DNA from 2 places in the Rhodococcus daqingensis genome. Region 1 is predicted to be linked to the other one. Evidence: riboswitches for the same ligand, from Rfam matches in the RefSeq annotation. Region 1 holds a riboswitch; the other holds the start of a gene.
The links. Region 1 has a riboswitch for cyclic di-AMP ahead of ACFQS9_RS03820 (NlpC/P60 family protein). Riboswitches for the same ligand answer to the same signal wherever they lie in the genome.
Positions count from the first base shown of each region.

Region 2: linked by a shared signal. The riboswitch ahead of ACFQS9_RS09420 (transglycosylase family protein) and the one ahead of ACFQS9_RS03820 (NlpC/P60 family protein) in region 1 are both predicted to bind cyclic di-AMP.

Region 1 covers NZ_JBHTCS010000007.1:26,991-33,253, reverse strand. Annotated here, with positions in the region: gene ACFQS9_RS03835 (glycosyltransferase family 4 protein) at 69-1,196, opposite strand; gene ACFQS9_RS03830 (hypothetical protein) at 1,256-2,539, opposite strand; gene ACFQS9_RS03825 (C40 family peptidase) at 2,617-3,669, opposite strand; gene ACFQS9_RS03820 (NlpC/P60 family protein) at 4,054-4,650, opposite strand; cyclic di-AMP (ydaO/yuaA leader) riboswitch at 4,636-4,800, opposite strand; gene ACFQS9_RS03815 (hypothetical protein) at 4,927-5,196, opposite strand; gene ACFQS9_RS03810 (DEDD exonuclease domain-containing protein) at 5,334-6,263, shown strand, end outside.
Region 2 covers NZ_JBHTCS010000011.1:87,177-93,439, reverse strand. Annotated here, with positions in the region: gene ACFQS9_RS09450 (MFS transporter) at 1-1,340, shown strand, start outside; gene ACFQS9_RS09445 (DUF2771 domain-containing protein) at 1,337-1,819, shown strand; gene ACFQS9_RS09440 (cold-shock protein) at 1,888-2,301, opposite strand; gene ACFQS9_RS09435 (hypothetical protein) at 2,424-2,651, shown strand; gene ACFQS9_RS09430 (YccF domain-containing protein) at 2,648-3,055, shown strand; gene ACFQS9_RS09425 (glycosyltransferase 87 family protein) at 3,052-4,344, shown strand; cyclic di-AMP (ydaO/yuaA leader) riboswitch at 4,513-4,717, shown strand; gene ACFQS9_RS09420 (transglycosylase family protein) at 4,723-5,340, shown strand; gene ACFQS9_RS09415 (hypothetical protein) at 5,409-5,603, opposite strand; gene ACFQS9_RS09410 (helicase-associated domain-containing protein) at 5,664-6,263, shown strand, end outside.

The sequences.
Region 1 (6,263 bases):
GCGGCTGCGCCGCCTGTGCGCGGTTGAAGAGTCCAGGGACTCGTCAACCGCGCACAGGCGCGTAGCGCCTAGTGCAGCAGGCCGCTGAGCTTGGCCGCCAGCACATCCCAGCGCCACTGCTCGGACACCCACGCGCGGCCGGCCGCGCCCATGGCGGCCGCCCGATCGCGGTCGGCGAGCACCGAGATCACCGATTCGGCCACCTGCTGAACCGACCGCCCGTCCACGACGTGTCCGGTCTCGTTCTCCCGCACGGTTTCCGGCGCGCCACCCGACTGTCCGGCGATCACGGGGACGCCCGCGGCCGAGGCCTCGAGGAACACGATCCCCAGGCCCTCCACATCGAGGCCCGCTCCCCTGGTGCGGCACGGCATCGCGAACACATCGGCGATGGTGTGGTGCGCCGCCAGCTCGGCGGCGGGCACCGTCCCGGTGAACACCACGTGGTCCTCCATCCCGGTTTCCCGCGCCAGCGCATGGAGCCTGCCCTGGTACGGACCGCCACCCACGACGACGAGGACCGCGCCGTCGATGGACTCACGGATCCTGGGCAGCGCCCGGATCAGGACGTCCTGACCCTTGCGCGGAACCAGCCGGGACAGGCACAGGACGGTCGGGCGGTCGCCCAGCCCGTACCGCGCCCGCAGCTCCGCCCGGGCCGCCGGGTCGGGTCGGAACACCTCGGTGTCCACACCGGGCGGCAGGTGCTCGAGCGCCGCCGCGGCCCCGAACGCGGAGGCGAATCGGCCCCGCGTGTACTTGCTCACGAAGGTGACCGTGTCCGTGGTGTTCCCGATCCGGCGCAGGGCCTGCCGGGCGGCGGGCAGCATCGACCATCCGACCTCGTGTCCGTGGGTGCTGGCCACCACCCGCTCGGCACCCGCCCGTCGCAGCCCGGGGGCCAGCAGCGCCAGCGGGGCCGCCGCGCCGAACCACACGCTGTCGCATTCACGCGACCGCACCAGTTTGGCCGCGCGGCGGGCCACCAGCGGGGTGGGCAGCATCAGTGTCGTGGGATGGCGCACCACCTCGAACGGCTGACGCGCGTCGAACTTCTTGTGGCTGTCGCCCCGCCAGCGCGGGGCATACACCACCAACTCATCGGCCGGCAGCGCGTTCGCAAAGGACTGGAGGTAGGACTGGATGCCTCCCGGTCGGGGCGGAAAGTCATTCGTCACCAACAGGGTTCGGCGCATGTGTTCACCGTAATTGCCGGGCCCCCGCGGCCGCTGCGCAGGGTCTCGTCGGCCGACGCTCAGTCGAGCGCCTCGGCCACCCAGTGCCCCCAGTCGGTCACGAACTCCGACGCGGAGAGCCCGACCGACTCGTGCAGCTTCGTGTCGAGCTCGTGACTCCCCAACGGACCGGTCGCCAGGTCCACGTACAGCTCACGCAGGGTCGGCTCGTCGAACCGGTCGGCGACGTAGGCCGACACGGACCAGGCCAGCTCGTATGCGGCCTGTGCACGCTCCCCGCCCGCCGCGAAGTCCGCGTCGATCGGGAGCCGGGACGGCGGTCCGTGCGCGACCACCGCCGCCGCCAGAATCGGCGCCGCCCGACCGACCGTGGCACCGGTATCGCGATGGCCGGCGTAGTCGGCGAAGCCCTCCAGCATCCACATCGGTGATCCGTCGGTGGTCGCTGCGCGGGCGGCCACGTGGGTGAGCTCGTGCCGCAGCACCGAGCGCCGGGTGTCCTCACCGAGCCGCTGCGACGCGGCCGGGCTGAACACGACGCGCTGGCCCGTCGCGGTGCCGGACCCCGGCTCGACGACATCGGAGACCGCGACGGCGGCGATGTCGGACCCGCTGTGGTCGGCCCCGACCTGCTCCTCGAACTCCTCCTGGGAGGAGCTGACGACGACCAGGGCACGCTGCGACCAGTCGGGGCCCCACAGTTCGGTCACCGAGGAAACCGCATCCGCGAGATCTGCCGCGATCGCGTCGATCAGTTCCTCCTGATCGGAGTGACCGAGCACCACCGACGAGTGCGAACCGGTTTCCACCTCGCGCATCACGACCGGGCCGAAATCCCAAGGGCCACGCCAGGTATGGCGCCCGTGCTCCGGGAGCGACCGGTCGGAGACCAGGGTCCAGCTCTCCCCCCGCCTGGCCACGATCAGCGCGACGGGCTTGCGCGTGGAACCGGCGTCCGCGCCCTCGATGGCGTAGCGCAGGTACGCGGGCACCGCCCACACGTCGGTGGCGTCGAGCTGCTCGGCCAGGTCCGTCGGGACCGGGGTCTCGGGGTCGGATCCGATCTCGTAGCCCCAGTCCGCCAACGGCACGTCGGCGAGATGCTCACTGCGGCGGATCTCGGCGGCGAGGAACTCGGGCGCGGCGGCGCGGTCGAACAGCCTGGCGAGGGCGGCGGTGTCACCGTCCCTGACCGCACCCGCCCAGCGGTTCAGGAGGTCCTGGACGCCCGCGCGGCGGGCCTGTTCGTACGGGTTGACGCTGGCGGTGGCTGAGCCACGCGGCTCCAGTTCCGTCGGCTGCGACCGGGCCGTCAACACGCCGACCGCGACGAGGGCGAGCAGCAACCCGCCGAGCGCAGCCGCCTCCCATGTCCGGATCCGACGCCGTGGCTGCCGCGGCGGGACGTCCGGTACGGCGTTCAGTACCTTCTGGCGCCGTAGAACGGGTACGCGTCCATCGGCGCGACCTTGACCGGGACACCGAAGGTGGACGCGTGCAGGATGTTGCCGTTTCCTGCGTACATTCCGACGTGCGAGATGTCGGGGTAGAACAGCACCAGGTCACCCGGCTGGAGCTCGGAGCGCGAGACCGGCACGCCGCCCGCGGCCTGGGCCTGACTCGAACGGGGCAGCGTCTTGCCGACCTGCTTGTAGGCCCACACCATCAGGCCGGAGCAGTCGTATCCGTCCGGACCGGTGGCACCCCAGACATAGGGCTTACCGACCTGGGTCATGCCCGCCTGCAGCGCGCCGGAGTTCGAGCCCGGAGCGAGCCCCTTGAGGATCGTCTGGGGGTCGAATCCGGGCGGGAAGGGGGTGCCGGCGAGGGTGGCCCGCTCCGAGCCGCTCAGCGCGCCGAACGCCTGGGTGACCTGCGCGATCTGCGCCTGCAGGTCGCTCTGCTTGTTCTGCAGGTCGTCGCTGATCGACCTGGCCTGCTCGGTGGCGGTGCGCGCGGCCTCGGCGGACTGACGCGAGGCCTCGGCGGCGGCAGCGGCCTCGTCGGTGGCCTGCTTGAAGTGACCGACCTGGGCCGCGGTGTCCGCGGAGATCACGCTGAGCGTGGACATCTGGTCGAGGAGCTGCTGCGGCGAATCGGAGACCATCACCGCGAACAGTCGGTTGACGCGGGCGCCCTGGTAGCTCGCCGTCGTCAACTTGTCGATCGCCGGCTGGAACTGCGCGATCCTGGCCTTCGCCTCGGTCAGCAGATGCTGGTCCGCGGCGTGCCTGGACTCGGCATCGCGCTGGACCGCCGCCTTGGAGTCGAGGTCGATCTGCGCATTGTGCAGCGCCTCGTTGGTCTGCTCGGAGGTGCGGGAGAGTTCGGAGAGCTTCTCGAGCGCGGCCGTCGGGCTCTCCAGTGCGGGGTCCGCGGTCGCGGTGCCCGCGGGAACCGCGACGGCCCCGAGGGAGAGCAGGCCCGTTGCCAGCACTGCGCCGGTGGATCGCTTCAGTCTCTGTGACGCCACGAAAGCTGGTACTCCGTTCTTCCACTGCCCGTCGACCGAGTTGGCTGACGGGTCGGGCTGGGAAGATCAGCCCTGTCCCCCGAACCGAGGCCCGAGCGGGAGATTCACCCCGGCGGACTCCGTCCCCGGTGCCGGTCCGGCGCATCGGCGCTCGGTCCCGCGTGGTGACGACCCCCGATGCCGCGCCGGGTGACGCGGCAAGAACTCGGAAGGTCTCAGACAGGTTACGGAATGGCATACGACGATGTCCACCCCGAACGGACGGGACATTTCCGCCGCGCTCCGGGCGCCGTGGGGCGAGCGCCTGCGCGCCACAAAAGCACGGTGGGCCCGAACCGTCCGGAGACGGTTCGGGCCCACCAAAGAAAGCGTGTGCGCTGCGCTTTAGTAGCGGCGGGCACCATCCATCGGCATGGACGCGATCGGCGCGCGCTTGACCGGGGTTCCGGAGGTCGCGGCGTGGATGACCTCGCCGTTGCCTGCGTAGATGCCCGAGTGCGAGCCGCCGTAGAAGGAGACCACGTCGCCCGGCTTGAGGGCGGAGGTGGAGACCGGCGTGCCGGCCGCGGCCTGGTCGTAGCTGGTGCGCGGCAGGTTGATGCCCGCCTGCTTGAACGCCCACTGCACGAGGCCCGAGCAGTCGAAGGAATCCGGGCCCGAGGCGCCGTAGACGTAGGGAGAACCGATCTTGCTCGCGGCGGCCTGAACAGCCTTGTCACCTGCGGAGACCAGGGGCGCGGGGGCCGGGGCGGCCGGGGCGCCGGGCAGGGCCGGGAGGCCGGGCACCTGGATGGTCTGGGCAGGCACACCCGGGATGTCGAAGGTTCCGATGCCGGAGATGGTGACGGGCTCGGCGAGCGCGGGGCCGGCCGACACGGCGATGGCACCGAAGGTCAGCGCGCTGGCGACGGCGATGCGTCGCACGGAACGCTGGGTAGTAGATGAAGCCACGAGAAGGGTTACTCCGTTTCTTCCGTTCATCCGCCGACCGAGTTAGCTGACGGGTTCGGGCTGGGAAGATCAGCCCTACCCGGCGGCACGCATGTCGCGCTCCGACGGGATTCACCCCAGAGAAACTTGGGTTCCCGGCACGATCGCTCTCGCGAGTGATCGATTAGGCGGTTCCTGGCGATGCCGCACCGGATGGTGTGGCAAGACTCCGCTAGGTCTCAGGAAGGTTACGAAAGCGTCCAGCCCATGTCGACCCAACACGCCCGACCAGTGGGCCGATTCGGACATATCGCCCAGAATTGGACGCTAGGCCACTCCTGGATCACGAGCAGATAACGACCGACCGGTCTGCGTGGCATCCGCGGCCCGCACCAACCGAAGCCTCGGCACCAGCCCGACCTCGGCCAGCACCTCCAGGGCAACCCGTTCGTCCTGCTCAATACTGATCCGGGCGGACCCCGCCGGGACCGCCACCGGTGCGCACGGCCGGACACCGGGCGGCCCCAACAACACGGTCACCACACAGTCCCCACACGCGGAGGGGCGAACCTCGCAGTCGTTGCAATCGACAATCACTGTGATCCTCGTCTCCGACGGGGGCCTCGCGGCTGTTCCGAGGCCTCTGCGACGGAAAGTAGCGCCCGGGTCCGACACGGAGCGGCGCGGCGACCGCACCCCGATCTCTGTCGGTAGCCGCCCCTAGCCTCTGCCGTGTGAGCCCGCAGAGTCCGCCCAACGCCCAGCTGAGCTTCGACGAGCTCGACACCCCGTTGCGGGACACCACCTTCGTCGTCGTGGACCTGGAGACGACGGGCAGCGCGCCGGGCGAGGACGCGATCACCGAGATCGGCGCGGTCAAGATCCGCGGCGGCGAGGTCGTCGGCGAGCTCTCCACCCTGGTCGATCCGGGGCGGTCGATGCCCCCGTACATCGTGGAGCTGACGGGGATCACCTCCGCGATGCTGATCGGGGCGCCGCGGATCGAGCGAGTGCTCCCGAGCTTCCTGGAGTTCGCCAGGGGCGCGGTCCTGGTCGCCCACAACGCACCATTCGACATCGGGTTCCTCAAGGCCGCCACGGCCCGCTGCGAGCTGCCCTGGCCGCCGTTCCAGGTGTTGTGCACCGTCAAGCTGGCCCGCCGCGTGCTCAGCAGGGACGAGGCACCCTCGGTCAAACTCTCGGCCCTCGCCACCCTCTTCGACGTCAGCACCAGACCGACACACCGCGCGCTCGACGACGCCCGCGCCACGGTGGACGTGCTGCACGGCCTCATCGAGCGGGTCGGCAACCTGGGCGTGCACAGCTACGCGGAACTGGTCGACTACCTCCCCAACGTCTCCGCCGCGCAACGCGGCAAGCGTGGATTCGCCGCACACCTGCCTCGCACCCCGGGCGTGTACCTGTTCCGCGGCCCCTCCGACGAGGTGCTCTACGTGGGCACCGCGGTCAACCTGCAGCGCCGGGTGCGCGGCTACTTCACCGGATCCGAGACACGCGCCCGGATGAAGGAGATGGTGGCGCTGGCCACCCGGGTCGACCACGTCGAGTGCGCACACGCCCTCGAGGCCTCGGTCCGCGAACTCCGTCTCCTGGGCGCGCACGCGCCCCCGTACAACCGGCGCTCGAAGTTCCCCCGCCGCGCA
Region 2 (6,263 bases), on a different contig from region 1:
CCGACGGCGCGGAGAAGTCGGGACTGACCGCGCTCACCTACGCGGTGATGGCCAACTTCGCCACCGACGCGGCCATCGCGGTCGCGCTGGCGAACACCCTGTTCTTTTCGGCCGCCACCGGCGAGGACAAGACGAAGGTCGCGCTATACCTGTTGATCACCATCGCCCCGTTCGCGGTCATCGCCCCGCTGATCGGCCCGATGCTCGACCGGCTGCAGCACGGACGCCGCATCGCCCTGGCGTCCTCCTTCGCGCTGCGCACCGTGCTGGCGGTGGTGCTGGTCTTCAACTTCGACAGTTGGGGCCTGTATCCGGCGGCGCTCGCGATGATGGTGCTGAGCAAGTCCTTCTCGGTGCTCAAGAGCGCCGTCACCCCGCGCGTACTACCGCCGGAGATCGACCTGGTCCGGGTGAACTCGCGGCTGACGGTCTTCGGTCTGATCGGCGGCACCATCGGCGCCGGTGCGGTGGCAGGCGCGCTCGCGCTCATCGTCGGGTCGTCGTCCGGTCCGCTGTGGTTCGCCGCCGCGATCGCCGCGCTCGGTGCGTACCTGAGCATGCGGATCCCGGCCTGGGTGGAGGTCACCGAGGGCGAGGTGCCCGCGACCCTGACCTATCACGGCGACGACACACTCACCGTCCCGATCAGCAGGGAGGCAGGCGAGACGGTGAAGGCGAGCAAGCGCCGCCAGCCGCTCGGCCGCGCCGTCATCACCGGGCTCTGGGGTAACAGCACCATCCGGGTGCTCACCGGGTTCCTCACCCTCTACATCGCGTTCGTCGCGAAGTCCCGCACCGAGCACGAACCGATGGCGCAGGCGGCCATGCTGGCGCTGGTCGGCGCGGCGGCCGCGATCGGCAACTTCGCGGGCAATGCCACCGGCGCGCGACTCAAGCTCGGCAGACCGTCCGTGATCGTGCTGCGCTGCACGGCCGCGGTGACCGCGGTCGCGATCATCGCCGCCTTCACGGGCAGCCTGCTCACCGCGGCGCTCGCCACCCTGGTGGCATCGGGCGCGAGCGCACTGGCCAAGGTGTCGCTGGACGCCTCGCTGCAACACGACCTGCCCGAGGAGTCCATCGCGTCCGGCTTCGGACGCTCCGAGACGGTGCTGCAGCTGAGCTGGGTCATCGGTGGCGCGCTCGGTGTGCTGCTGCCGACCGAGTACTGGATCGGGTTCTCGGTGGTGTCGGTGCTGCTCGTGATCGGCCTGGCCCAGACCTTCCTCACCTACCGGGGTTCGACGCTGCTCCCCGGCCTCGGTGGCAAACGCCCGAATGTGGCCAACCAGGAGATCACTCGACCGATCTCCGCGAACGCAGGGAACCGAACGTCGTGACCAAGACAAAGAAGATAGCCCTCGGAGTGACTCTGGGGCTGCTGATCGCGCTGGCCGGGTTCGCGGCCGTCATCACCGCACTGGTGCGTGGCGCCGACGAGAAGCCCCCACAGATCACCGCGTTCGCCGGCGGCAAGTCCCTCGAGGTGGGCCCGACCCAGTACTGCAACCTCTATCTCGAGGACTGCGTCGAAGGCCCGGTCGCCGAACTCCGGGTCCCCCGCGGCAACCCCCTGCAGATCTCGCTGCCCGGTGACATCTCCGACGGACTGTGGCGAGTGGTGATGGTCTACCAACTCGATGACGGCACGGTGGGGATCGACGAGCGCTACCACTCGCCGGGCGAAGCCCTCGCGATCACCGTCGAGACCCCCGACGGCATGCAGCTCAACGGGATCGAGATCCAGCAACCCTCCGCGGTCGTCAACGAGCAGGGCCTGCCGCTCGTCCACGCGACCTGGGCCATCAAAACCGCCTGAGCCGTAGGCACCAACGCCGAGGGGCACCGTCGCGAGACGGTGCCCCTCGGCGTTGTGGGTCCGGTGCGCTAGCTGTCGAGCTCGCGGGCGACGGCGCGCACCACCTCGGAGATGCGCTGCGCGGTCTTGCGGTCCGGGTACTTGCCCTTGCGCAGGTCGGGCTGCACCTTGGCCTCGAGCAGGGTGATCATGTCCTCGACCATGCCGTGCAGCTCGTCGGGCGTGTGCTTGCGCGCCATGTCGTCCTTGCGGGCGCCGCCGCCCTGCCGGATCGACGGCGCGGGATCGAGCACCTTCAGGCTCAGGGCCTGCGGACCGCGACGTCCCGCGGCCATCCCGAACTCGACGCGCTGGCCCGCCTTGAGCCCCTCGACACCGTCGGGCAACGCAGACGAACGAACGTAGACGTCCTCTCCGTCTTCCTGGGAGAGGAAGCCGAAGCCCTTTTCAACGTCGTACCACTTGACCTTGCCGGTAGGCACTGCGTTCACCTGCTCATCTACATAAATGAACGCGCCCCACCGTTTGCGGGACGCGATAGACCGAAGTCTACCCCCGCGCGCCCCTCCCGGGCACCGGGGTTTACGGGGGATACGGTTGGTGGGTGGTCAGCCAATCCTCTCCCCGCGGCAACGGTCTCCTGCGTGCCGCACTCGTGTTCTTCTTCGTCGGTGTGCTCGCCATCGTCGCGATCTTCGTGGTGGCCGCGACCGGCCACGAGCCGGGACTGGCGCTGTACCTGATCGCCCTCGCCTGCCCGGTCGGGTTCCTGCTCGGCATCATCTTCGCGCTGCGGTCCGGGCGCCGCGTCCGACGAGAGGGAACGCATTGAGAATCCTGCTCAACATCATCTGGCTGATCTTCGGCGGCCTCTGGCTGGCGCTGGGTTACTTCGTCGCGGGCATCATCTGCTGCATCCTCATCATCACCATCCCGTTCGGGATCGCGTCGTTCCGGATCGGCGTCTACGCACTGTGGCCGTTCGGCAAGACCGTCGTCGACAAGCCGACGTCGGGAATCGGCTCGCTGATCGGCAACGTGATCTGGCTGATCGTGGCCGGCATCTGGCTCGCCATCGGCCACGTGGTCAGCGCGATCGCGATGGCGATCACGATCATCGGGATCCCGCTGGCCGTCGCGAACCTGAAGATGATCCCGATCTCGCTGATGCCGCTCGGCAAGGAGATCGTGGACGTCGGCTCCACGCCCACGGCGTCGACGAGCTACCCGGCATGACATCACCGCCCCGCGCCACCCCGGCCGCGGGGCGAGCACTCCCCTCTCACCCGCTGTTCACCGGTTCCCTCGCCGCCCTGGCCCTTGCCGTGGTCGTGGCGCACGACCGGGTGGTGCCGATGGGCTATCCGTTGTGGGGACTGTTCCAGAACGGCCTCGACCTGCTCGTCTACCGCAGCGGCGGCGCCACCGTGCTGCAGCCCGTCGGGCTCTACGACCACGCCCTGCACGGCGGCATGTGGTTCACCTACCCGCCGTTCTCGGCCGTGCTCTTCGCCCCGCTCAACGCCGTGTCCGCGGAGCTCGCCACCCTCATCGGATACCTCGCGAACTTCGCGATCCTGTACCTCGTGGTCCTGCTGTGCTGGCGACAACTCGGATACCGGTCGGACCGACGTCTGTACCTGGTCACCGGGCTGCTGACGGTGATCGTCACCTGGCTCGAGCCGGTCCGCACCACGATCTGGCTGGGGCAGATCAACCTGCTCCTGATGCTGCTGATCGTCTGGGACCTCGGGCGTCCCGAGGGCAGCAGGCTGCGCGGCATCGGTGTCGGGATCGCGACCGGGATCAAGCTGACGCCGGGGCTGTTCATCGTCGAGCTGCTGGTCACCCGGCAGTGGCGCGCCGCGGCGACCGCGATCGCCGGCGTCCTCGCGACGGTCGTCGTCGGGTTCGTGGTGATCTTCTCCGACTCGTGGTCCTACTGGACCGCGGTGATCCGGCACTCGACACGGATAGGCGAGACCGCGTGGCCCGCCAACCAGTCCGCCGCGGGCGTGCTGGCCCGCTGGCTGGACGTCGCGGACCCGCCGCTGCTGCTGTGGGCGCTCTGCGCGGCGGTACTGGCCGCGCTCGGGCTCGCCGCCTCCTGGCTGGCCCACAAGCGCGGACAGGCACTGCTGGCCACCACCCTCTGCGGGTTGACCTCCGCGGCGGTCTCACCGTTCTCCTGGGGCCACCACTGGGTGTGGTTCGTACCGCTGTTGGTCCTGGCGATGCACCGCGCGCTGGGCGCCGGACGCGCGACCGCCTGGCTCCTGCCTGCGGCACTCGCGCTGCCGCTGCTCTGCTGGACCCACGAGTTCCCGGACGGCGTGCAGGCGATCGGCCTGTTCATGATCCCCACCTCCGATGCCCTGGCTCCGTTCTTCGCCGCGGTGTACCCGCTGATGTTCGTCGTGATCGCGGTGGCCACGCTGATCGCATTGCGCCCGCGCCGTCGCCGGGCGGAACCCGAGGTCGGCTCGGATCGAAACTGTGATCTACCTCACATCACGGTAACATAACAGGACGGTCTCGGGCCAGGACAACCACATCTGACCTGCAAATTTCTACTGAATTTCGAGCGAAACGCCGAGAGAATCGAAATTCAGGTAACAGATGACTACACGCCGTCGGCCACGTACGGTCATCAGCGGCCGGAGAAGTCCGGCCAGATCCGATCCGCCGCGCCAAACCTCGTCCCGCGGAACCGGATTCCCACGAGTTACCCAGGGACGAGGACGGGGGACCCACGTCCCCGGTGGACACCGAGGAAAGCGCAGAAGCGCCTTCTTCTTGGGGTGAAGCCAGACCCGCACCATCCAGGAGCGGCGAGGCCGGGCGACCTCTCAGCCCGAACCCGACAGCTGACCTCGCAGGCGCGTGAGGAGAGGAAAACCCGCATGAGCACTGGACGCCATCGCAAGCCCACGAACACCCGCCGCAACGCAGCCAAGGTCGTCGTGACCGGCGCAGTGTTGGGCGCAGCCGGCGCGGCCTTCGCGGCCCCGGCCAACGCAGCCCCCGATTCCGACTGGGACCGCCTCGCGCAGTGCGAAGCAGGCGGCAACTGGGCGATCAACACCGGCAACGGCTACCAGGGTGGACTGCAGTTCTCCCCCAGCACCTGGAACGCCCACGGTGGTGGCGAGTACGCCGCGACCGCCAACCAGGCCACCCGTGAGCAGCAGATCGCGGTCGCCGAGAAGGTCCTCGCCTCGCAGGGCTGGGGCGCCTGGCCGTCCTGCTCCTCGAGCCTCGGCCTGACCAGTGGCTCCACCCCGCGCACCGCGCCCGCCGCCGAGGCCCCCGCGCCCGCGGCCGAGCTGCCCGCCGTGACCAGCCTCCCGACCACCGACGGCGCGGCCGACGTGCTCGACAGCCTCGACAGCGCCCTCGAGGCGGTTCAGGCCAAGGGCATCGCGCTCGATCCGCAGATCGAGGCGCTCTACGAGCAGGCCAAGCTGAACCCCCAGGTCATCGAGTTCCTGAAGGCCAACTCGGGCCTGCTGCCCCGCTGAGGCTCCCCATCCACGTGAAAGGCCCCGCACCTTCGAGGTGCGGGGCCTTTCGCGTTCGGTATCCGAGGTCAGCGATTGATGACCGTGTGCGGATGGGTGTAAGGCAGTTCCGACGCGGGGAGAGGAAACTCGGTGTCCTCGCCGAACGGGGACAGCCCACCGGAGCGGCTCGACGAGAGCTCCGTGACGGCATGGTCGCCGTCCTGGAGTTCGGGCGCCGGCCAGCCTGGATCTACGTATCGCTTGCTCGAATTGTTAGCCACGAACCCATTTTGACAGCAGGCCGCGCCGTGGTACACCCCAGGTCTCTAATCTGATAGTTGATGACCGATACCGAAGGCAGCGCCCCCGTCAGCCCCGAATCACCTCACGGCACCGCCGTGCCCGAAAGCCTGCTCACCTGGCTGACCGCGCGGAGCGATGCGGAGCTGGCGGAGCTGCTCAGGCTGCGCCCGGATCTCGCGGTGCCACCGCCCGCGAACCTGGCGGTGTTGGCTGCCCGCGCCGAACAGCGGGCCTCGGTGCTGCGTGTGGCCGACGAGCTGAACGTCCTGGAGCTCACGGTGATCGGGGTGCTCTCCCTCGAACGCGGCGCGGAGGTGGGCGTCCGCCGTGAGGTCCTCGCGGAGGCGCTGGCGGGGCGGGCACCGGTCAAGGCGGTCGACAAGGCCCTGCAGGCGTTGCGCGCCCGGGCGCTGATCTGGGGTTCGCGGGTGTTGCGGGTCGTCCCGACCGGGAAGGACGCCGTCAATTGGCGAGTCGACAGGCCACAGGAACCGATGACGGCCGCACAGGTCATCGCCGGCCTCGCGACCGTCGGCGATGCCGAGCGGCGGCTGCTCGAGACCCTGGCCACCAGCTCGCCGATCGGCCGCACCCGCGACGCGGCGCCGGGCACCCCACCGGACCGGCCGGTGCAACGG